2 regions of the Ruegeria sp. BHSA191 genome follow, and region 2 is predicted to be linked to the other one. Evidence: riboswitches for the same ligand, from Rfam matches in the RefSeq annotation. Region 2 holds a riboswitch; the other holds the start of a gene.
What was found. A riboswitch is a leader RNA that binds a small molecule or an ion and turns the genes downstream of it on or off. The one in region 2 is predicted to bind cobalamin.

Region 1: it holds a riboswitch for cobalamin, as region 2 does, so the genes downstream of both, AC2FNS_RS02010 (hypothetical protein) here and AC2FNS_RS05815 (CbtB domain-containing protein) in region 2, are expected to answer to the same signal.

Annotation. Positions count from the first base shown of each region.
Region 1 covers NZ_JBXWSH010000002.1:21,312-31,615, reverse strand. Annotated here, with positions in the region: gene AC2FNS_RS02050 (type 1 glutamine amidotransferase domain-containing protein) at 1-313, opposite strand, end outside; gene curA (NADPH-dependent curcumin/dihydrocurcumin reductase) at 347-1,375, opposite strand; gene AC2FNS_RS02040 (organic hydroperoxide resistance protein) at 1,412-1,825, opposite strand; gene AC2FNS_RS02035 (TetR/AcrR family transcriptional regulator) at 1,887-2,477, opposite strand; gene recR (recombination mediator RecR) at 2,592-3,185, opposite strand; gene AC2FNS_RS02025 (YbaB/EbfC family nucleoid-associated protein) at 3,232-3,576, opposite strand; gene AC2FNS_RS02020 (DNA polymerase III subunit gamma/tau) at 3,663-5,417, opposite strand; gene AC2FNS_RS02015 (protein-tyrosine phosphatase family protein) at 5,573-6,076, shown strand; gene AC2FNS_RS02010 (hypothetical protein) at 6,080-6,487, opposite strand; cobalamin riboswitch at 6,575-6,790, opposite strand; gene AC2FNS_RS02005 (TetR/AcrR family transcriptional regulator) at 6,819-7,391, opposite strand; gene AC2FNS_RS02000 (alpha/beta hydrolase family protein) at 7,475-8,332, shown strand; RNA gene ffs (signal recognition particle sRNA small type) at 8,395-8,491, opposite strand; gene AC2FNS_RS01990 (bifunctional 2',3'-cyclic-nucleotide 2'-phosphodiesterase/3'-nucleotidase) at 8,532-10,304, opposite strand, start outside.
Region 2 covers NZ_JBXWSH010000004.1:99,718-110,021, reverse strand. Annotated here, with positions in the region: gene AC2FNS_RS05850 (cobalt-precorrin-6A reductase) at 1-552, opposite strand, end outside; gene cbiE (precorrin-6y C5,15-methyltransferase (decarboxylating) subunit CbiE) at 551-1,750, shown strand; gene AC2FNS_RS05840 (cobalamin biosynthesis protein) at 1,747-2,115, shown strand; gene cobM (precorrin-4 C(11)-methyltransferase) at 2,112-2,906, shown strand; gene AC2FNS_RS05830 (cobyrinic acid a,c-diamide synthase CobB) at 2,899-4,215, shown strand; gene cobA (uroporphyrinogen-III C-methyltransferase) at 4,212-4,940, shown strand; gene cobF (precorrin-6A synthase (deacetylating)) at 4,933-5,676, shown strand; cobalamin riboswitch at 5,720-5,928, shown strand; gene AC2FNS_RS05815 (CbtB domain-containing protein) at 5,965-6,135, shown strand; gene AC2FNS_RS05810 (CbtA family protein) at 6,140-6,838, shown strand; gene AC2FNS_RS05805 (hypothetical protein) at 6,903-7,397, shown strand; gene AC2FNS_RS05800 (DUF1636 family protein) at 7,385-7,729, opposite strand; gene AC2FNS_RS05795 (DUF302 domain-containing protein) at 7,874-8,335, shown strand; gene AC2FNS_RS05790 (thiamine pyrophosphate-binding protein) at 8,415-10,034, shown strand; gene AC2FNS_RS05785 (CaiB/BaiF CoA transferase family protein) at 10,021-10,304, shown strand, end outside.

The sequences.
Region 1 (10,304 bases), on a different contig from region 2:
GGCCGTGGCCGCCCGGATAGAAGATTGCGTCAAAGCCTTCGGCGTCGATTTCCGACAGGCGCGGGGTCGATGCCAGCTGGGCCTGCGCGTCCGTGTCTGCCGCAAAACGCCGGGTGGCATCGGTCTGCGCGGCGTCTTCGTCGCTGGCCGGGTCGATGGGCGGTTGCCCGCCCTTGGGCGAGGCCAACACGATCTCGGCCCCGGCATCCTTGAACACGTAATAGGGGGCCGCGAACTCTTCCAGCCAAAAGCCGGTCTTGCGGCCCGTGTCGCCGAGTTGGTCATGAGACGTCAGAACCATGAGGATCTTCATTGCTTTTCCTTTCGTTTGGCTTGTCTGAAGCTGTCAGTCTTGCGCAACGCGGATCACGCGTTTGCCGAAATTCTCGCCCCGCAGCAGGCCGATCAGCGCCTTGGGGGCGTTTTCCAGCCCGTCGATCATTTCTTCGCGGTACTTGACGCGGCCGGAATTGACCCAGTCACCCATCTGCGCCGCGAAGTCCGGGTAGAGGTGGCCGAAATCCTCGAAGATGATGAACCCCTGCACAGTGATCCGCTTGCGCAGGACCTGACCCAGAAACCAGTTCATCCGGTCCGGCCCTTCGGGCAGCGCGGTGGCGTTGTACTGCGATACCAGCCCGCACACAGGGATGCGGCTTTTGGGGTTGAGGTTCGGGATCACCGCGTCCAGCACCTGGCCGCCGACATTCTCGAAATAGATGTCGATGCCGTCCGGAACGGCCTGGCCGAGCTGCTCGGCGAAATCAGGGGCCTTGTGGTCGATGCAAGCGTCGAAACCCAGCTCGTCCACCGCATGGGCGCATTTCTCGGGGCCACCGGCCACACCGACGACGCGGCAGCCCAGAATCTTGCCGATCTGGCCGACCGTGGCCCCGACCGGCCCGGTCGCCGCGGCGACCACGATGGTCTCACCGGGTTTCGGCGCGCCGATCTGCGTCAGGCCGGCCCAGGCCGTAAAGCCCGGCATGCCGAGCACCCCAAGCGCCCAGGACGGATGCGAGGGCGCCTGGCCGAGGTTCAGCACGCCCTCGCCGTCCGACAGAGCATAGTCCTGCCAGCCATTGAAGCTGAGCACCCAGTCACCTTCGGAAAACCCGTCGATCTTCGAGGAGACCACGCGCGCCACGGTGCCGCCCACCATGACCCCGCCGATCTCGACCGGCGGTGCATAGGAGGGGGCGTCGCTCATGCGTCCGCGCATATAGGGGTCCAGCGACAGGTAAACCGTGCGCAGCAGCATCTGCCCCTCGGCCGGTTCGGGGATATCCGTTTCGACCATGCGCAGCGTATTGGTGTCGGGTTCGCCCTTGGGGCGCTCGGCCAGAACGATCTGGCGGTTCCTGGTGTCAGACATGTCGTGTCGGTCCTGTGGATTGCGTTGAGTGCGTGATCACGCGTTGGTATCGACATGCAGGCGCACGTCGATATTTCCGCGTGTGGCGCGGGAATATGGGCAGACCTGATGCGTCGCCTCGACCAGCTTGCGGGCGCCTTCATCGGACAGCCCGGGCAGATGCGCGGTGATGTCGAGGTCCAGCCCATAGCCACCATCCGACCGCTGCCCCAAACTGACCGCCACCGTGGTGCTGGTGCCGGTTGCATCCAGCCCCAGCGATTTCGCCATCAAATCCATGGCGCTGTCGAAACAGGCGGCATAGCCAAGGGCAAAAAGCTGTTCGGGGTTGTGGCCGTCGGCCTGAGAACCCGGACGCACCATCGGAATCGACAACGAGCCGTCATCCAGCGCGGTCACCCCCGACCGGCCACCGGTGGCCGTTGCTGATGTTTTGTAGAGAATTTTCATGGGCAGGCTCCTGTTTTCGGCTTTCTAATAGACCGGTCGTCTAGTATATGGTCAAAATTTTTTACATGGGGCGTATCGCGGATGCGGTTGATTTCATGGCCGATTCCAGCGGCTCGACCGATCCGGAGAGGCCAGCGACCAGGCTGGCGCCGAGCCACTGGTGATAGATCGCACGCGCAGTCATTGCCGGGTCCTCGAGCCGGGCCACCGAACCTTCGGCGATGCCGTCGCGCAGGGTCTGGGTCAGGGCCTCGACGATGCCGTCCACGGCGTTTTGCAGAACACCGCTCATGCTGTCTGACAGGTCCGAAACCTCGGCCGCAAGCTTGACGACCAGGCAGCGCTCTTCGGGGTTTTGCCCGGTCTGTTTGCGGATCCAGCCCTGGAAATAGGCAAGGAATCGATCATGCGCGTTCAGCGAGGGGTTGTTCAGCGTGTCCGCCAGCCCTTGTCGGTAATCGTCGGCAAAACTTTCTAGAAGCGCGCAGCCATAATCCTCTTTCGAGGCGAAGTAATGGTAGAACGAGCCCTTGGGGACTCCGGCCTCTTTCAGTAGGTCGCTCAGGCCGACGCCGACAAACCCACGCTCGGCGGTCAGCCGGCGGCCAACGGCCAGAATTTGTTTCCGGGTATCCTTGCGTTGCGTGCTCATGGGTCACGAGATGGCAGTTAATAGACCGGTCGTCTAGTGGTAGTGATGGATAAAAATCCAGATGACGTAACGTCGGGTCATCGCCCACGAAGAAAGCGCACGGATTTCGAAGCCTTACAGTTCCTTCCGCGCCCGCAGCGCTGCGGTGATCGTCCCGTCATCCAGATAATCCAACTCGCCCCCGATCGGCACGCCCTGCGCCAGCGAGGTTAGGCGGACCTGTCCTTCCAGCTGATCTGCGATGTAATGGGCCGTGGTCTGCCCGTCGACGGTGGCGTTCAGGGCCAGGATCACTTCGGTGATGTTTTCGGCAGTCACCCGGTCGCGCAGGCGGGGGATGCGCAGGTCATCCGGGCCGACGCCGTCCAGTGCCGAGAGCGTTCCGCCCAGCACATGGTAGCGGCCTTTGAATACCCCTGCGCGTTCCATCGCCCACAGGTCGGCCACGTCTTCGACCACGCACAGCTCTCCGGTGGCGCGGTCTTCGGAATTGCAGATGTCGCAGATGTCGGTGGTGCCCACGTTGCCGCAGTTCAGGCATTCGCGCGCGGTGGCGGCGACCTGCTGCATGGCGTCCGACAACGGCGTCAGCAGCAGGGTGCGTTTGCGGATCAGGTGCAGCACCGCCCGCCGGGCCGAGCGCGGCCCCAGCCCCGGCAGCTTGGCCATCAGGTCGATCAGGGCGTCGATGTCACTGTTCGAACTCATGGCCTGTCCTGCGTGGCTTTGGCGGCGGGGGTTTGAGGGGCGAAGATTAGAACGGCAGCTTGATGTCCGCCGGCAGACCCATGCTTTCGGTCAGCTTGGTCATTTCTTCCTGCGACCGCTCGGCCGCCTTGGTCTGCGCGTCCTTGATGGCGGCCAGGATCAGGTCCTCGACCACTTCCTTGTCGTCGCTGTTGAAGATCGACGGGTCGATGTCCAGACCTTTCAGCTCGCCTTTGGCCGAGGCCGTGGCCTTGACCAAGCCCGCGCCGGATTCGCCGACGACCATGATGGTGTTCAGATCTTCCTGCATCTGCGCCATCTTGGTCTGCAGTTCCTGCGCGGATTTCATCATCTTGGCCATGTCGCCCAGACCGCCGAGTCCTTTGAGCATCTGTATGTCTCCTGTCATTCGAATTGCGGCCTAAATACGGGCCGTCTGCGTCCTTCACAAGGGCAGCGCGCCTTCTGCGCGGGTGATTAGTCTTCCTCGAATGGATCCCATTCGTCCTCGACCTCGGGCAGGGCTTCGGTTTCGACCTTGGCCGCGCGGTCCTGAGGGGTTTCGATCCGGGTGATGCGGGCCTTGGGGAATTGTGTCAGAACCGCCTGAACCAAAGGGTGTTCTTCGGCCTTGGCCTTCAGCGCCAGCTCGGCCGCGTCGCGCAGTTCGGCGATTGTGGGGGCGTCCCCGTCCGAGACGATCGAGACCGCCCAGCGATTGCCGGTCCAGCGCTGCAGAGCGGACCCGAGCCGCGCGGCCAGGTCGGTGGGGGCCTTTTCGGTGGGCGTGAACTCGATCCGTCCCGGCTGGTACGAGACGAGGCGGACGCCGTTTTCGACCTCGACCAGCAGTTTTACGTCGCGGTTGGCGCGGATCAGTTCGACCACATGCTCGAAAGTTGGATAACGCGCCAGCGCGGTCTGCACGTCCTGGGCCAACGCCGCCGTCGGCGCGCCGCCCACGCCACGCGGGGCTGGCGCATGGGCCGAGGCCGTCGCGGTCACGGGCGGGGCGCTGTTTCCGGCGTCCGGAACGCCGCCCCCCGGCCCGCCGACGGGCGGTGGAGGGCTGTCCTGAAGGCGCTTGATCAACTCTTCCGGGCTGGGCAGATCGGCCACATGGGTCAGGCGGATCACCGCCATTTCCGCGGCCATCATCGCGTTGGGGGCGGCCGAGACTTCCTCGAGCGCCTTCAGCAGCATCTGCCACATCCGGGTCAGCACCCGCATCGGCAACGCCTCGGCCATCTGCTGTCCGCGGGTGCGCTCATCGGGTGAGACGGTCGGATCTTCTGCCGCGTCAGGGGTGATCTTCACCACCGAGACCCAATGGGTGATTTCGGCCAGATCGCGCAGCACTGCCAGCGGGTCGGCGCCCTCGGCATATTGCGCACCCAGTTCGGTCAGGGCCCCGGCCGCATCGCCACGCAGGATCATGTCCATCAGGTCAAGAACGCGGCCCCGGTCGGCCAGCCCCAGCATCGCGCGCACCTGGTCGGCGGTGGTTTCGCCGGCGCCATGGCTGATCGCCTGATCCAGCAGCGAGGTCGCATCCCGGGCCGAGCCTTCGGCGGCGCGGGTGATCAAGGCCAGCGCGTCATCCGAGATTTCCGCGCCCTCGGCGGTGGCGATCTTGCGCAGCAGGCCGATCATCACTTCGGGCTCGATCCGACGCAGGTCGAACCGTTGGCAGCGCGACAGCACGGTGACCGGAACCTTGCGGATCTCTGTCGTGGCAAAGATGAACTTCACATGCCCGGGTGGCTCTTCCAGCGTTTTCAGCAGCGCGTTGAAGGCGCTGGTCGACAGCATGTGGACTTCGTCGATGATATAGATCTTGTACCGCGCGCTGGCGGCGCGATAGCGCACGCTGTCGATGATCTCGCGGATGTCGTTCACGCCGGTGCGGCTGGCGGCGTCCATTTCCAGCACGTCCACATGGCGACCTTCCATGATGGCCACGCAATGCTCGCACTGGCCGCAGGGTTCGGTCGTTGGTCCGCCATTGCCGTCGGGGCCGATACAGTTCATGCCCTTGGCGATGATCCGGGCCGTGGTTGTCTTGCCGGTGCCACGGATGCCGGTCATGATGAAGGCCTGCGCGATCCGATCCGCCTCGAACGCGTTTTTCAGCGTGCGCACCATGGCATCCTGACCGACCAGGTCGGCAAAGGTTTCCGGGCGGTATTTTCGGGCGAGAACCTGATAGGCGGGGCTGGACTGTGTGGTCATGTCTGCTCTGACGGATTCGTACTGACGATGCAGGGTAGAGTTCCCGGTGCCCCGCGTCCACAGCGCCGGTGCAGGTTTTTCGCTTTGGCGGTGGCGCTGGTTGGGCCATACTGGACCAATAGTTTCAGTGATGCGTTTCCCGAGGGGTGGTTTCGATGTCCAATCTGGTTGTTCATGCCCTGCAGGTCGGGGGCGGTTCGCTTGCCCTGACCTCGATACCCGGCGGAGGCGGCGACTACCGCGGCGACCTGGACCTGATCGGGGGCTGGGCGCCGGGTCTTGTGATCTCGATGACGACCCTGGCCGAGATGGTCGCCGTGGGGGCGGGAGATTTCGGATCGGACATCCAAGGGCGTGCTAGCCGCTGGGCGCATATGCCGGTCGCCGATTTTTCGGCGCCGGGGGATGACTTTGACGGCCAGTGGCCGCCAGTCAGCGCCGCCGCCCGCCATGCGCTGAGCGGCGGCGGGCGAGTTCTGGTGCATTGCCGGGGGGGCTGTGGACGATCCGGCATGGCCTTTCTGCGCCTGATGATCGAATGTGGCGAAGCCCCGGAACCGGCGCTCAAACGCCTGCGGGCCGTTCGCCCCTGCGCCGTGGAAACCGAGGCGCAGTTGCTCTGGGCCGTGGCGCCGGCTCGGGTTGCTACCCCGGACTGACCGTCAGATGACTGCCGGCAAGGCGTGTTCCGCCAGGGTGGTGGGATCCAGCGCGACCGCCTGCAGCATCGCGCAGGGTGACGTGTCCAGCCCCTGCGCGAGGCAGGCATCGGCCTGATCATTGAACATCAGGTCGGCATAGGCGTCCAAGCTTTGCGTATCTGCCCCTTCGCGTGCGCCGCAATACACCCGGATCAGGTCGGCGCGAGCGTCAAAGCGGGCCATGCAGCCCGGCGTGCAATGGGTCAGTTCGCTGCTGCCTTCCACCCGGAAATCGGGCGAGGTTGCCGCGTCGGCCGCCGCGACCGCCTGCGCGACCGACCGGGCCAGATGCGTCAGCGCCGGGCAGGTACTGCCCGTGCGTTGGCAGACGGTTGCGGAAAATTCGTGCGTGTTGGTCTTCCAGATCATGATGCGCCCTCCGCGCGCTGGGCGGGGCGGACCGGGGCGGACAGCCGATTTCACGGCCAGACCCTGCCCGGACACCCCGTCCGAGTTTCGGTTTCACGTTTGATGGCAGGTCTCCTGACTTGCGGGTCGTTGCTTTGCCGACCTTCCCAACCTTGCGGTCAGTGGTATCTCGGCATCGCTCTCCGCCTACAGTTGCGGGGGCAGTCCCGGCATTGGCCCGTTCCGATTGTCCCGGGGGGGGCCGCACCGTGTTCCCTTTTCATCCCGGCTGAAGGCGCGGGAACCATCACCCAATCGCTAGCGGTCAGGGTCGGGCCGAGTCAAGCCGCATTCAGTCGCGCGGCTGGAACCGGTCCCACGGGACATGCTCGGGCAACCGGCGCAGCACATTCGAATCCCGACGCGCGCGCGCCAGTTGCCAGCCGCCCTGCATCATGATGAACAGGGTGTCGGCCGCCATGTCAGGATGCGCGACGCCGAACCGTTCCGCGTGGCCGCGCACCTCGTCGATCCAGCTTTCGTACAGCCGGTCGGCATGGTCGCGGAAGGCCCGGTTGTCGGGGCTTTCGAACAGGGTGGCGGCGATCGGGCAGGTCTCCCATTGCGGCGAGGTGTCGAACAGTTTCGCGATCTTGTGGCAAAGGGTGGTGACCCCTGCGCGGAAATCCTGCGCGTCGTTGAACGCCGCCGCGATCATGTCGCGCATCCCGTCCGAAGCCCAGCTGGCCGCAGCGAGGGCAAGATCCTGCTTTCCCTTTGGAAAATGGTGGTACAGCGAGCCTTTGGGCGCCCGGGCCTCGGTCAGGATCTCGGTCAGGCCGACACCGTTGTAGCCCGAGCGCTGGAACAGCCGGGCGGCGGTCTGGGTCAGGCGATCGCGGGTGTTTTGCGGACGTCGGGTCATCTTGCACGCATCTTGACAGGGCTGGACCGATCGGTCCAGATGCAATGATTAGACCAATCGGTCCAGAGCGCTTGGAGGCATGGATGTTGGATTCGCAGCAGACCGTGAAAGTCGAGGATTTCGAGTTTTCGGCGAGCGAGGCAAACCTGTCGGCGCGGCTCTATGCACCGATGGCCAGGCCGGAAATCGCTGTCGTACTGAACGGGGCAACCGGCGTGCCGCGGGACTACTACCAGCATTTCGCGCGGTGGCTGGCCGCTGAACGGGGCATGGCCTGCCTGACCTATGACTATCGCGATTTCGGGACATCTCTGAAACGGCGCCTGAAAGACTCGGATGCCACTATGGCCGGTTGGGCGCTGAAGGACATGCCGGCGGCGCAGGCCGAGATGCGGCGGCGCTATCCCGATGCCAAGCTTTGGGTCATCGGTCATTCGGTTGGCGGGATGCTGGGGCCGCTTCAGCCCGGGATCGACCGGATCGACCGGATGATTTGCGTGTGTTCGGGGCTGGTGACCCTGGCCGATCATCCCTGGCCCTACAAAGGGTTGGCGAGCCTGTTCTGGTATGGTCATGTGCCGCCTCTGGTGCGTCTGCTGGGCTATCTGCCGGGGCGGATGCTTGGGTTCGGGTCCGACCTGCCATCCGGGGTCTATTGGCAGTGGCGCAAGTGGTGTACGTCACCCGACAGCTATCTGCCGGAACTAGGCGACACGCTTCCGCCGGCCGATTGGGGCCGAATGACGGCCCCGGTGGACGTCATCGCCCTGGAGGATGATCAGACGGTTCCGCCGCCCGCGGTCTGGCGGCTGGTCGAGTTGTACGGGCCTGCGGCGCGGCGTCATCTATTGACCCCGGCCGCCTTCGGCCTGCGCGAGGTCGGCCATGTCGGCGCCTTCGCCCGGCGCAGCCGCGCAATCTGGCCGCGGCTGATTGCCTGACGACCAGTCCGGCGGCCCTGCATCAGGGAATGATCGGAAAACAGTGTGCCATGACGGCATCAAGTGAGAGGTTGGACAGCGACCCAAGCGGGGCTCGTTGTGGCTGCTTCCTTCCGGACCTGACCAGGTTGGCGAGGCGCTTGCCCGCGCCAACCTCTCGACCGCCGATATAGGCATCACGCAGGCGCTTGGCAACCCGTCACGGCCACAGCCGAATCCGGAGAAAGCCCTGGTCGTCCAACCCAAGCAGCTCGGGGCTGAAAGCGGCCAGTTCATCCAGGTATTTCTCGGCGCCCGGTCCGGTGCGCAGCACGGCCGCACGCCCGTGGAAACCGGTCAGGGAAAAGCTGGCCGGAGCATCTTCGAGCGGATCGCGTTCCAGCGCTCCGGACAGGTAATCCCGGACGATCGCGCGGATATTCATGCGCGGCATCTGGATCGCCGGACTTTGCCGCAGGATCGGGAAATTGCCACCGCCATTGGCCCGATAGTTGTTGACGGCCACGACATAGGCCTGTTCCGGCGTGACCGGGGTGCCGTGATGGCAAAGGTTTCGTATCCGCCCATTCTCGTTACCGGTCCGGTGTCCCCCAAGGTCGAAACGCGGCGGGCATGACGGATCGATTTCGTAGGTCACCCCGTGCAGGACGTCAAAATTGTGCCCGGTCGCCTGCGGGTCTATCAGGTCTGCTTCGCGGGCGCCGTCGATTTGCCGGTAGACTGCTGCCGACATTTCCAGCCAATCCCGCAACTGCGCACCGGTAACGACGACCGCCCGCAACTCATTGGGAAACACATGCAGATCCGACACGTGGCGCAGGAACACGTCGCCCCGCGGAACATCGGTGAAATGGCGTGGCCCGGCCCGACCCCCGAATTTGGAGGGTGCTACGCTCGACAGCAGCGGAAGGTTTTCCAACTTCGACTCTTTCAGAACCGGCCGCAGCGCTGCGGCCTGGGCGGCGGCGACCAAGGTCAGGCCGCGATCCAGCCCGCAGAAAGTGAAATAGCTGTGCATGGCCTGCTCCGTCCGCCCGACCGGCGATGCCGCACGGCGGCGTGTCCGTGCGTGTCCGGTTTGGAACACTTGCATCATCTCGGGGTCTTCGGGCACAGGCCCCGCATCCGGCTGCGCAGGCTGAACAGAGCGAAGTCGGCCGGATTTCGCGACGATTTTCCACCTTGTCGCATCTCGCTCCAGCGTCAGGTCGATCACGCCCAGATGCGTTCCGGCGGTTCCGGGCATGACCACGGGCTTGCCGTGGATCAGACCGTTTTGCAGGTCCATGCTGGCCACCGGGTCCGGGACGTCTGCGGGAAACAGCATGTGCGTGTGCCCGGCCACGATGGCATCCACGCCGGCCAGAGCCGCCAGCTGGATCACCACGTTTTCGGACATGGGGGCAGGTTCGGCGTCACCAAGGCCGGAATGGGCAAGGGCAATCACCAGGTCACAGCCGCGGTCGCGCAGTTCGGCAATGCAGGTCCGGGCGGTGGAAATCGAATCGGCGACCTCGACCTGCCCGTCCAGATGGTGCGCTTCCCACCGGGCGGTCTGCGGCGGCAGGATCGAAAAAACGCCGACGCGCAGCGGAACCTCTTGGCCGCCGACCCGAATCCGACGTGTTAGTACGGTCCAGGGCTGCCAGGCCTGCGCCCGTCCAATGCGCCGGAGATTGCCGCACAGCACCGGAAACGGCGCGTGTTCGACGATGGCTTCCAGAACGGGCAGCCCGAAGCTGAAATCGTGGTTGCCAAGCGCGATTGCGTCATAGCCCAGTTTCTCGAAAGCCGACAACAGAGGATGCTGAGGGCCGGGCTGGTCGGCGGCCCAATCACCCAGCAACGTGCCTTGCAGCGCGTCGCCGTTGTCGAACAGCAGTACTTCGGCGCCCGACTGCCGGGCCTCTTGCCGGGCGACGCGGATCAGGCTGGCCGTGCGGGTCAGCCCGATGGCCTGGTCCGGCTGGTC
Region 2 (10,304 bases):
CATCAGCGCCGTGTCGTCGTCAATCGAAAACGGCCCGCGCGACACGACCACGTCGCAATCGGCGAAGGGCAGCGGGCCGGGTTCATCGACCAGCCGCAGAAGATAGTGATGCTGGGGCTGCGCCGCGAAATCATCAAGATGCATGCGCCCCACCGCAAGGAACACCCGACGCGGCGGCCCGGCCAGCGCGGCAACGGCGCTGGCGATGTCGGGCACGCGCTGCCACCGGTCGCCGGGTGCGGCCGTCCATTCCGCGCGGGTCAGCGCGGCCAGCGGCGTCTGCGTCTGCTGGCAGGCGGCGATGGCATTGCGGCTCATCTGCGCGGCAAAGGGATGGGTCGCGTCGATCACATGGGTCACGCCGGTGTCGCGGATATGACGCGCCAGACCCTCGGGCCCGCCAAAGCCACCCACGCGCGTGGGCAGCGGTTGCGGCCGCGGGTTGTCGACCCGGCCCGCATAGGAATAGGTTGCCGCCACACCCAAATCCGCCACGGCGCGGGCCAATGCGTTGGCCTCGGTCGTGCCGCCAAGGATCAGGAGGTTGGGCATGTCTGAAACTCCGTGGCTGACCATCCTGGGCCTGGGCGAGGATGGACTGGATGGCCTGTCGGCCGCAAGCCGTCAAGAGTTGGAGCGTGCCGAGGTCATCATGGGCCCGCCCCGGCACCTTTCACTGGTTCCCGAAACCGGAGCCGAACGCATCGAATGGCCGGTGCCGTTCGCCGACGGGCTGCCCTTTCTGCAGGGGCTGAAGGGCCGGCGCACGGTGGTGCTGGCCTCGGGTGATCCGTTCTGGTTTGGCTCCGGGTCGGTGATCGCGCGCAATTTCGCCCCCGAAGACTGGGTGGCACGGCCGGGGCAGTCGACCTTCTCGCTGGCGGCCGCGCGGTTGGGCTGGCCGTTGGAAAGCACTGCCACCTTCGGTCTGCACGCCGCCCCCCTGACCCGCCTGCGTCCGCATCTGTCCCGCGGCCTGCGCGCCATCATCCTGCTGCGCGACGGTGCCGCGGTGGCCGAGTTGGCCCGCTATCTGACCGAGACCGGGTTCGACGATACGACCCTGCACGTGATGGAGGCCCTCGGCGGCCCTCGGGAACGCGCGCGCAGCATGTCCCTGACCGAAGCCCTGCTGGGTTCGTTCGGGCATCCGGTCTGCGTTGCGCTCGAGGTTTCGGGCGACGGGCGTGCGCTACCGTTGGCCTCGGGCAAACCCGACGAGATCTTCGAAACCGATGGGCAGATCACCAAACGGCCGGTGCGCGCGCTGACCCTGTCGGCGCTGGCGCCCGCTCGGGGCGAGCATCTGTGGGACATCGGCGGCGGCAGCGGCTCGATCGGCATCGAGTGGCTGATGTGCGACTCGTCCCTGACCGCCACCACGATCGAGCCGCGCGCAGACCGCGCCGCGCGCATCCGCGCCAATGCCGACGCGCTGGGACAGGATCGGTTGCAGATCATCCATGGCCCGGCGCCTGACGCGCTGGACGGCCTACCCTTGCCTGACGTGGTGTTCATCGGCGGCGGGCTGAGCGACGCGCTGCTGGACTGGCTTGCGGCCAACCTGCCCTCGGGCACCCGGCTGGTGGCCAACGCCGTGACACTGGAAAGCGAAGCAGTGCTGAGCCAATGGCACGCCAAGCTGGGCGGCGACCTGCTGCGGATCGAGCTGGCGCAGGCCGGCGACCTCGGCCCCCGGCGTGGCTGGAAATCGGCCTATCCGGTCGTTCAGTGGAGCGTGACCCTATGATCGTGGCCGGGCTTGGGTTTTCGTCCACCGCGACCTGCGCCAGCCTGCGGGCCGCGTTCGATCGCGCCACCGCCGGGCACGCGGTGGACGCGCTGGCCACCGCCGCCGACAAGGCCGGCCACCCGGCGCTGGCCGAATTTGCCGCCGCCTGCGCCCTGCCCCTGCATTTCGCGAACCCGGCCGATCTGGCCGGGCAACGCACCCTCACCTGCTCGCCCCGCAGCCGCGCCAGTCATGGCACCGGCAGCGTGGCCGAAGCTTCGGCCCTTGCCGCCGCCGGACCGGGCGCGCGGCTGCTTTCACCCCGACAGATCTCGGACGACCGGCTTGCCACCTGCGCGGTCGCCATCGGAGGACAGAGATGACCGTTCATTTCATCGGCGCCGGACCGGGCGCCGCCGACCTTCTGACCCTGCGCGGACGCGACATCATCGCCGCTTGCCCGGTGTGCCTGTATGCCGGGTCGCTTGTGCCCGAGGAGATCCTGGCGCACTGCCCCGAAGGCGCGCGCATCGTGAACACCGCGCCGATGGATCTGGATCAGATCATGGCTGAAATCAAAACCGCCCATGACGCCGGTCAGGACGTGGCCCGCCTGCATTCGGGCGACCTGTCGGTCTGGTCGGCGATGGGCGAACAGATCCGACGCCTGAAACAGATGGGCATTCCCGTCAGCGTGACCCCCGGCGTTCCGTCCTTTGCCGCCGCCGCGGCCGCTTTGGGCACCGAACTGACCCTGCCCGGGCTGGCACAATCGGTGGTGCTGACGCGGACCTCGGGGCGCGCCTCGTCCATGCCCGAGGGCGAAACGCTGGAAAACTTCGCCCGCACTGGCGCCACACTGGCCATCCACCTGTCGATCGGCAATCTGGACAAGGTAGTGGCTGACCTGACCCCCGCATATGGCGCCGATTGCCCCGTGGCCGTGGTGTACCGCGCCAGCTGGCCGGACGAGCGGATCGTCCGCGCCACCCTGGGCACGTTGAAGGAATCGCTGGACGAGAGCATCTCGCGCACCGCGCTGATCCTGGTCGGGCCGGCGCTGGCCGGTGAAGGATTCGACGAAAGCTGTTTGTATTCAAAGACCTATGACCGCCGTTACCGCCCACAAAGCGCCGACAGCCCGTGGTCGAGCTGGAGTCACGGAGATGACTAACCCGCCCGGACTGCTGATCTCGGCCCCATCCTCGGGGACGGGCAAGACAACGGTGATGCTGGGCCTGCTGCGCGCGCTGGCCGAGGACGGGCTGACCGTGCAACCCTTCAAGAGCGGTCCCGACTACATCGACCCGGCCTTTCACCGGGCGGCGGCGGGGCGGGCCTCGTTCAACCTGGACAGCTGGGCGATGGGCGCGCCATTACTGGGCGCGATTGCAGCGCAGGCCAAAGGCGCCGACATCGTGGTGGCCGAAGGGTCGATGGGCCTGTTCGACGGGGTCGCAAAGCCGGGCGAACTGGGCCATGGGTCCAGCGCCGAAACCGCGCTGCGCATGGGTTGGCCCGTGGTTCTGGTGCTGGATGTGGGCGGTCAGGCTCAGTCGGCTGCGGCCACGGCGCTGGGGTTTCGGATGTACAACCCCGACCTGCCCTTTGCTGGCGTGATCCTGAACCGCTGCGCCAGCCAGCGCCACGAACGCCTGACCCGCCTAGGGATGGAGCGCGCGGGCCTGCCGGTTCTGGGCGTTTTGCCCCGGCGCGGCGACCTGACCCTGCCCGAGCGGCATCTGGGCCTGATCCAAGCGGTCGAGCACCCCGATCTGGAAAGCGCGATTGCCGGATACGCGGCCTTCCTGCGCGCGCATGTGGATCTGGAGGCGATCAAGCGGGCGGCCTCCTCGGGCCCGATGGGGCCGTCGTCGGCCGCGCTGCCGCGCCCTCCGGCGCAACGGATCGCGTTGGCCCAGGACGCGGCGTTTTCCTTTACCTACCCGCATCTTCTGGAAGGCTGGCGGGCGGCCGGGGCCGAGATCCTGCCGTTCTCTCCTCTGGCGGACGAGGCGCCGGCCCCGGATACCGATCTGGTCTGGTTGCCCGGCGGGTACCCCGAACTGCACGCCGGAACCCTGGCTGCGGCAGAGCGGTTCCTGACCGGCTTGCGCAAACATGCCGAAACGCGGCCCGTGCATGGCGAATGCGGCGGCTACATGGCCTTGGGACAAGGGCTGATCGACAAGGACGGCACCCGCCACCGGATGGCCGGGCTGCTGGGCCTGGTCACTTCGTACGAAAAGCGCAAATTCAACCTGGGCTATCGCCGGGCCGAGTTGTTGGCCGACATGCCCGGATTCTCTGCTGGAACCGCGCTGCGGGGGCACGAGTTCCACTATTCTTCGATCGTCGAGCAGCCCGATGCGCCCCTGGCACGGGTTTTTGACGCCGAAGGCGCCGAAGGCCCACAGACCGGATCGCGCCGCGGGCATGTCACCGGTACGTTCTTCCATCTGATCGCAGAGGCCAGCGCATGAACGGTTTCGTTTCCTTCATCGGGTCCGGTCCCGGCGACCCAGAGTTGTTGACCCTCAAAGCCGTGGACCGGCTGCAAAAGGCCGACGCGGTGCTGTTCGACGATCTCAGCAGCGGGCCGATCCTGAGCCATGCGCGCAAAGAGGCCGACCTTGTGGGCGTGGGTAAGCGCGCCGGGCGGCCCTCGCCCAAGCAGGACCACGTCAGCCGCCTACTGGTGGAGTACGCCCAGACCGGCCAACGAATCGTGCGGCTGAAATCGGGCGATGGCGGCCTGTTCGGGCGGCTCGAAGAGGAACTGGTGGCCCTGCGCGCCGCCGGGATCGCATACGAGATCATTCCGGGCATCCCCTCGGCGATTGCCGCGGCTGCCGCGGCAGGCATCCCGCTGACCCGGCGCCTGACCGCGCGGCGGGTGCAATTCGTCACCGGCCACGATGTCAGCGGCAAGCTGCCCGAGGACCTGAACCTGCCCGCGCTGGCCGACCCGAGCGCGACGACGGTGGTGTTCATGGGCAAGCGCACCTTTCCCATGCTGGCACGGGTTCTGCACACGCATGGGCTTCCGCTGGACACCCCTGCGCTAATGGCCGAATCGGTTTCGACGCCTCAGCAATCGTTGCACCGGTCCACCGTCGGCGCCCTGGCCGAGCGCCTAAACTCCGAGATCGGTACCGCGCCGGCGCTGATCCTCTATGGTCCGCTGGCGGAGAGCGACGATGATTGATCTGGTCTTGGTCGGGATCGGCACCGGCAACCCCGATCATGTGACGCTTCAGGGCGCGCAGGCGATCCGCGCCGCCGATCTGATCCTGATCCCGCGTAAGGGCGTCAACAAGGCCGATCTGGCGGGGGTGCGCGAGGAAATCATCCGCAAGGTCATCGACACACCGCCCCAAATTGCCTATTTCGACATCCCCGAGCGCCGGTCACAGGACGGCTACCTGCGCGGCGTGGATGAATGGCACGACGCAATCGCCCTGCGCTGGCAGGAGGCGATGGCTCGGCACCCCGAGGCACGCACCGTCGCCCTGCTGATCTGGGGCGACCCGTCGCTCTATGACAGTTCGCTGCGAATCGCGGCGCGGCTGGACCCGCAGCCGAACACCACCGTGATCCCAGGCATCACGGCGCTGCAGGCGCTGACGGCGGCCCATGCCATGCCCATCAACGAGATCGGCGCGCCTTATCTGGTCACCACCGGCCGGCGCATCCGCGACGAGGGCTGGCCAACCGACGCGCATACGGTTGCGGTGATGCTGGATGGCGCGTGTTCGTTCCAGACGCTGAACATGGCCGATTTTGACATCTGGTGGGGGGCTTACGTGGGTATGCCCGAGCAGATCCTGATCAAGGGTCCGCTGGCCGATGTGGCCGACGAGATTCTGCGCACGCGCACCGAAGCCCGCGCCCGGCACGGGTGGATCATGGATATCTATGTCCTCAAAAAGCGCGGGATTTGACGCGAAAGGTCGCAAATGGCGATTGCGCCATAGCGGCATTCACGTCTAAATGGACGGGTCTGGTCCTGCCGGAGACATCCGGATGCTAAGAGGGAATTTGGTGCGGCCTGCGCGCAGGTCAAATCCAAAGCCGCCCCCGCGACTGTAAGCGGTGAGCCCTGTTCAACCAGCCACTCCCGATCCGTTCGGGGGGAAGGCGAACAGAGGCGCTGACCCGCAAGCCAGGAGACCTGCCAGGCGAACAATGAAACACCGGCCGTCGGGTGCGGCGGCACAGGAGGACAGAAAATGACGACACAAACGCAAACCGCATCAACGGTACGCGCCGGCATGCTTTCGGCAGTGTTCGCGGCGGCCTTGGGCCTGGGGATCATTACCGTGGCCGGTCACGTTCAGGCATCGGCGCTGCATGACGCCGCCCATGACGTGCGCCACGCTACCGGCTTCCCCTGCCACTAAACCAATGTTCAGCCGCATTCTGACCAGCGCGTTGTTCGCTGGTGCCGCAGCCGGGTTGATCGTCGCCCTGCTGCAGTTGCTATTCGTGCAGCCCGTGTTGCTGCACGCTGAACTCTATGAATCCGGGGAGTTGGTGCATTTCGGGGCCGAGGCCGTGTCGGCCCATCCCGAGCTGCCGGGCATGTTCTCGGACCTGACCCGCGACGGGCTGAGCGTGGTGTTCACCATGCTGACCTATACCGGCTATGCGCTGGTTTTGGTCGCCCTGATGTCGCTGGCCGAGGCGCTGGGCCACCCGGTTGACGGGCGCACGGGCGTGTTGTGGGGCCTGGCCGGTTTCATCGCCTTTCATCTGGCGCCGGGTTTCACCCTGGCCCCCGAGGTTCCGGGCGTAGCCGCAGCCGATGTGTTCGCGCGGCAAATCTGGTGGTGGGCAACCGTCGCGGCTGCCGTGGTGGCGCTGTGGCTGATCGCCTTTGGTGGCAACATCGTCAGCTATCTGGTCGCGGCCGTGCTGCTGATGGCCCCGCACCTGATCGGCGCGCCGGAACCCGACGTGTTCACCGGGCCGGTTCCGACCGAGATCGGGGCCCTGTTCGCCGCGCGCGCCTTCGGCGTGGGTCTTGCGGCCTGGGTGCTGCTGGGTGCTTTTGCCGGGTATTTCTGGCAAAGCGAGGGCAAGCGCGTCGAAGCCGCGGCCTGATCCCCGAAATCCCACGATCCGCCGGCGACCAACTGGCGGATCATCTGCTTTTCAAGGAAACAAGATGACACGCTCGCTTGCACTATTTGCGATCGGTCTGGTCTTTGGCGGGGGCGCCGGGTTCGTGCTGGCCGCAGCCAACGGCGTCACCTTCGACGGTCACGACCATACCGACCCCGCTCAACACGGCGGCCATCACGTCGAGGCCACGGCCCATGATCACAGCACCGCCATCAACCTGCCCGCCGGACCGGATGCGCCGGGGCTGGAGATCGCCGTCACCCCTGACCCGATGGCGGGTTGGAACCTGCATGTGGTGCCAAAGAACTTCCACTTCTCTCCGGAGAACGCCTCATTGGCGGACAGGCCTGGCGAAGGCCATGCGCATGTCTATGTGAACGGCGTCAAGCTAGCGCGGCTTTATGGCGACTGGATGCACCTTCCGGACCTGCCCAAGGGCGAAGCGACCATTGAGGTCTCGCTGAACGCCAACAGCCACAGCCCGCTCGCCGTGGATGGGGTGCCTGTCAGCGCCTCGGTCACGGTTCAGGTGGACTGAAGCGCAGGGATCCGCGCCCGCAGACACAAGCGAAGCCGCCCGCACGGCCGGGCGTCCTCGATCCAGCCATTCGGGCTGTTCAGAATGGTCCGGCAGGTCGCCGCAATGTCATCGGCATCGGCAACCGGATCGATCCCCGAAAACACGTAAGACGCCAAGCTTTCCCCCTGCATCGCCACCACGGTCGGTTCATTGCAACCACTGAAACAGGCGTGCTCGGCGATCTCGACCTGCACGTCCAGTCCCGCAGCGCGCAGGGCTTCCAATACGGCCTGTCGCTCGGCCGGCTGGTCGCGCTCGCCCGCGCAGCTGCTGCAGATCAAAACACGCATGCCCCTCGCCTGCCTTTTCCGTTTCACACTGTCGCTTGTGCGGGTTTCGCACCCCCGGCGCAAGCCCGCCGCCCACGATATTGTGACTGTACGCATGCGGGATTTCGGGAAGACTTGGGCCACCCACGACCTGGAGAGCCCGTGATGAAACCTCTTTTGTTTTTCCTCGGCCTGCTGGCGCTTCCCGCGCTGGCGGCCGATATCGAACCCCGGCCGGGTTGGGCCGTCCACCCGACAGCCAAGGCCCATGACGCGCTGGTGGCCGACACGATCACAGCGGTCAAGGCAAACGGGATGGCCGTGGTCACCCAGGCCGGGCCGACCAAGGCCGCCGCCGCGCGCGGCATCACCATTCCGGGCAACCGGGTCATCGGCGTCTTCAACAACGACTATGCGGTGCGGGTTCTGGAACAATCGGTGCCCGCGATGATCGAGGCGCCGATCCGCCTCTATGTCACGGAAAACGAGGACGGAACCGCTACGCTGTCCTACAAGACGCCCAGCCTGGTCTTTACCCCTTACACCGATGGCACCGGCGCCCTGACCGCGATCGCCGCAGAGTTGGACGCCAAGTTCGCCGCCATCGCCGAGATGGCTGTCAATTAGTCACACTGACGTGATGCGGCTTGCGCCGGCCCGGAACCTCCGCAATCTGCTGCGCAACGGAACTTACGGAGCTTGTTCGATGCAGGACCTGTCCCCCCGCGCTGCGGACCTTCTGGCGCAACGGCTGTACGAGGCCGGGTGCCGCCACGCCTTCGGCATGCCCGGAGGCGAGGTGTTGACACTGGTCGATGCACTGGAACAGGCCGGGATCACCTTTCACCTGACCAAGCACGAAAACTCCGCTGGTTTCATGGCCGAGGCGGTGCACCACCGCGACGGCGCGCCAGCGATTCTGGTGGCGACTCTGGGGCCGGGGGCAATGAACGGCATCAATGTCGTGGCCAACGCGCTGCAGGATCGGGTGCCGATGATCGTGCTGACCGGCTGCGTCGATGCCGACGAGGCGCTGACCTATACCCATCAGGTCATGGATCACGCGCAGGTCTATCGCTCGATCACCAAGGGTACGTTCACCCTGACGGCCAAGGGCGCCGACATCATCGCCGACAAGGCCGTGTCGCTGGCCACGCAGCCTCGACCGGGACCGGTGCATATCGACGTGCCGATTTCCGTCGCCGATACCCGGGTGTCGGTCACCAAACGCCGACGGCTGACCCGGGCCGCCCGCGTCGCGCCCGAGGGGACATGCCTCGAGAAGGCCCGCCGCTGGGTGGCCGAGGCCGAGCGTCCGCTGGCGATCATCGGGCTGGACGTGCTGTATGACGACTCGCGCAGCGTTGTGCGGGCGTTTCTGGAACATTTCGGCATCCCGTTCGTCACGACCTACAAGGCCAAGGGCGTGGTGCCCGAGGATCACTCGCTGTGCCTGGGCGGTGCGGGCCTGTCGCCCCTGGCCGACGCGCTCCTTGTGCCGCTGGTCGAACAGGCCGACCTGATCCTGTGTCTGGGCTACGACCCGATCGAAATGCGCCCAGGTTGGCGCGAGATCTGGGACCCGGACGAGAAACGCGTGATCGACATCTCGGCCGTGGCGAATGACCACTACATGCACCAGGCGGGGCTGAACCTGGTGGCCGATACCGGCGCCACGCTTGAGGCGATCGCCAAGGGCAACCCTGCACGACCGACTTGGCCCCAAGGCCAACCGGCGCAGGTCAAGGCCGCATTGGCTGCGGCCTTTCCGACCGATGACGACTGGGGCCCCGCCGCCGTGATCGCCGAGGCCCGCGACACCCTGCCCCCCGAAACACTGGCCACCGCCGACAGCGGCGCGCACCGCATCCTCCTTAGCCAGATGTGGCAATGCTCCGAAGCGCGCGGCCTGATCCAGTCGTCGGCGCTGTGCACGATGGGTTGCGCCGTTCCAATGGCGATCGGCTTGAAACTGGCCGAACCAGACCGACCGGTGATCAGTTTTTCCGGCGATGCCGGTTTCCTGATGGTGGCCGGTGAGTTGTCGACCGCCGCAGAAATGGGCGGAAACCCGATCTTTCTGGTCTTTGTCGATGCCAGCCTGGCACTGATCGAATTGAAACAACGCCAGCGCCAGATGGGCAACCGGGGCGTCGATTTCGACCGGCATGACTATGCCGCGATGGGCCGGGCGTTCGGCGGCAACGGCCACACCGTGCGCAACCGCGCCGAACTGCGGGCGGCGCTGAAGGCCGCGATGGCCGCCGACACGTTCACCGTGATCGCCGCCGAGATCGACCGCGGAGGCTATGATGGCCGCATCTGAAGGGCCGCTGAAGGGCGTCAAGGTTCTGGATCTGTCGCGCATTTTGGCCGGCCCGACCTGTACGCAGCTGCTGGGCGATCTGGGAGCCAGCGTGATCAAGGTGGAAAACCCGGCCACCGGGGGCGATGACACCCGCCAATGGGGGCCGCCCTATGTCTCCGATGCGGATGGCAACCCGACCGACCTAAGCGCCTATTTCATGGCCGCGAACCGCAACAAGAAGTCCGTCGCCATCGATATCGCCACGCCAGAGGGGCAGGAACAGATCCG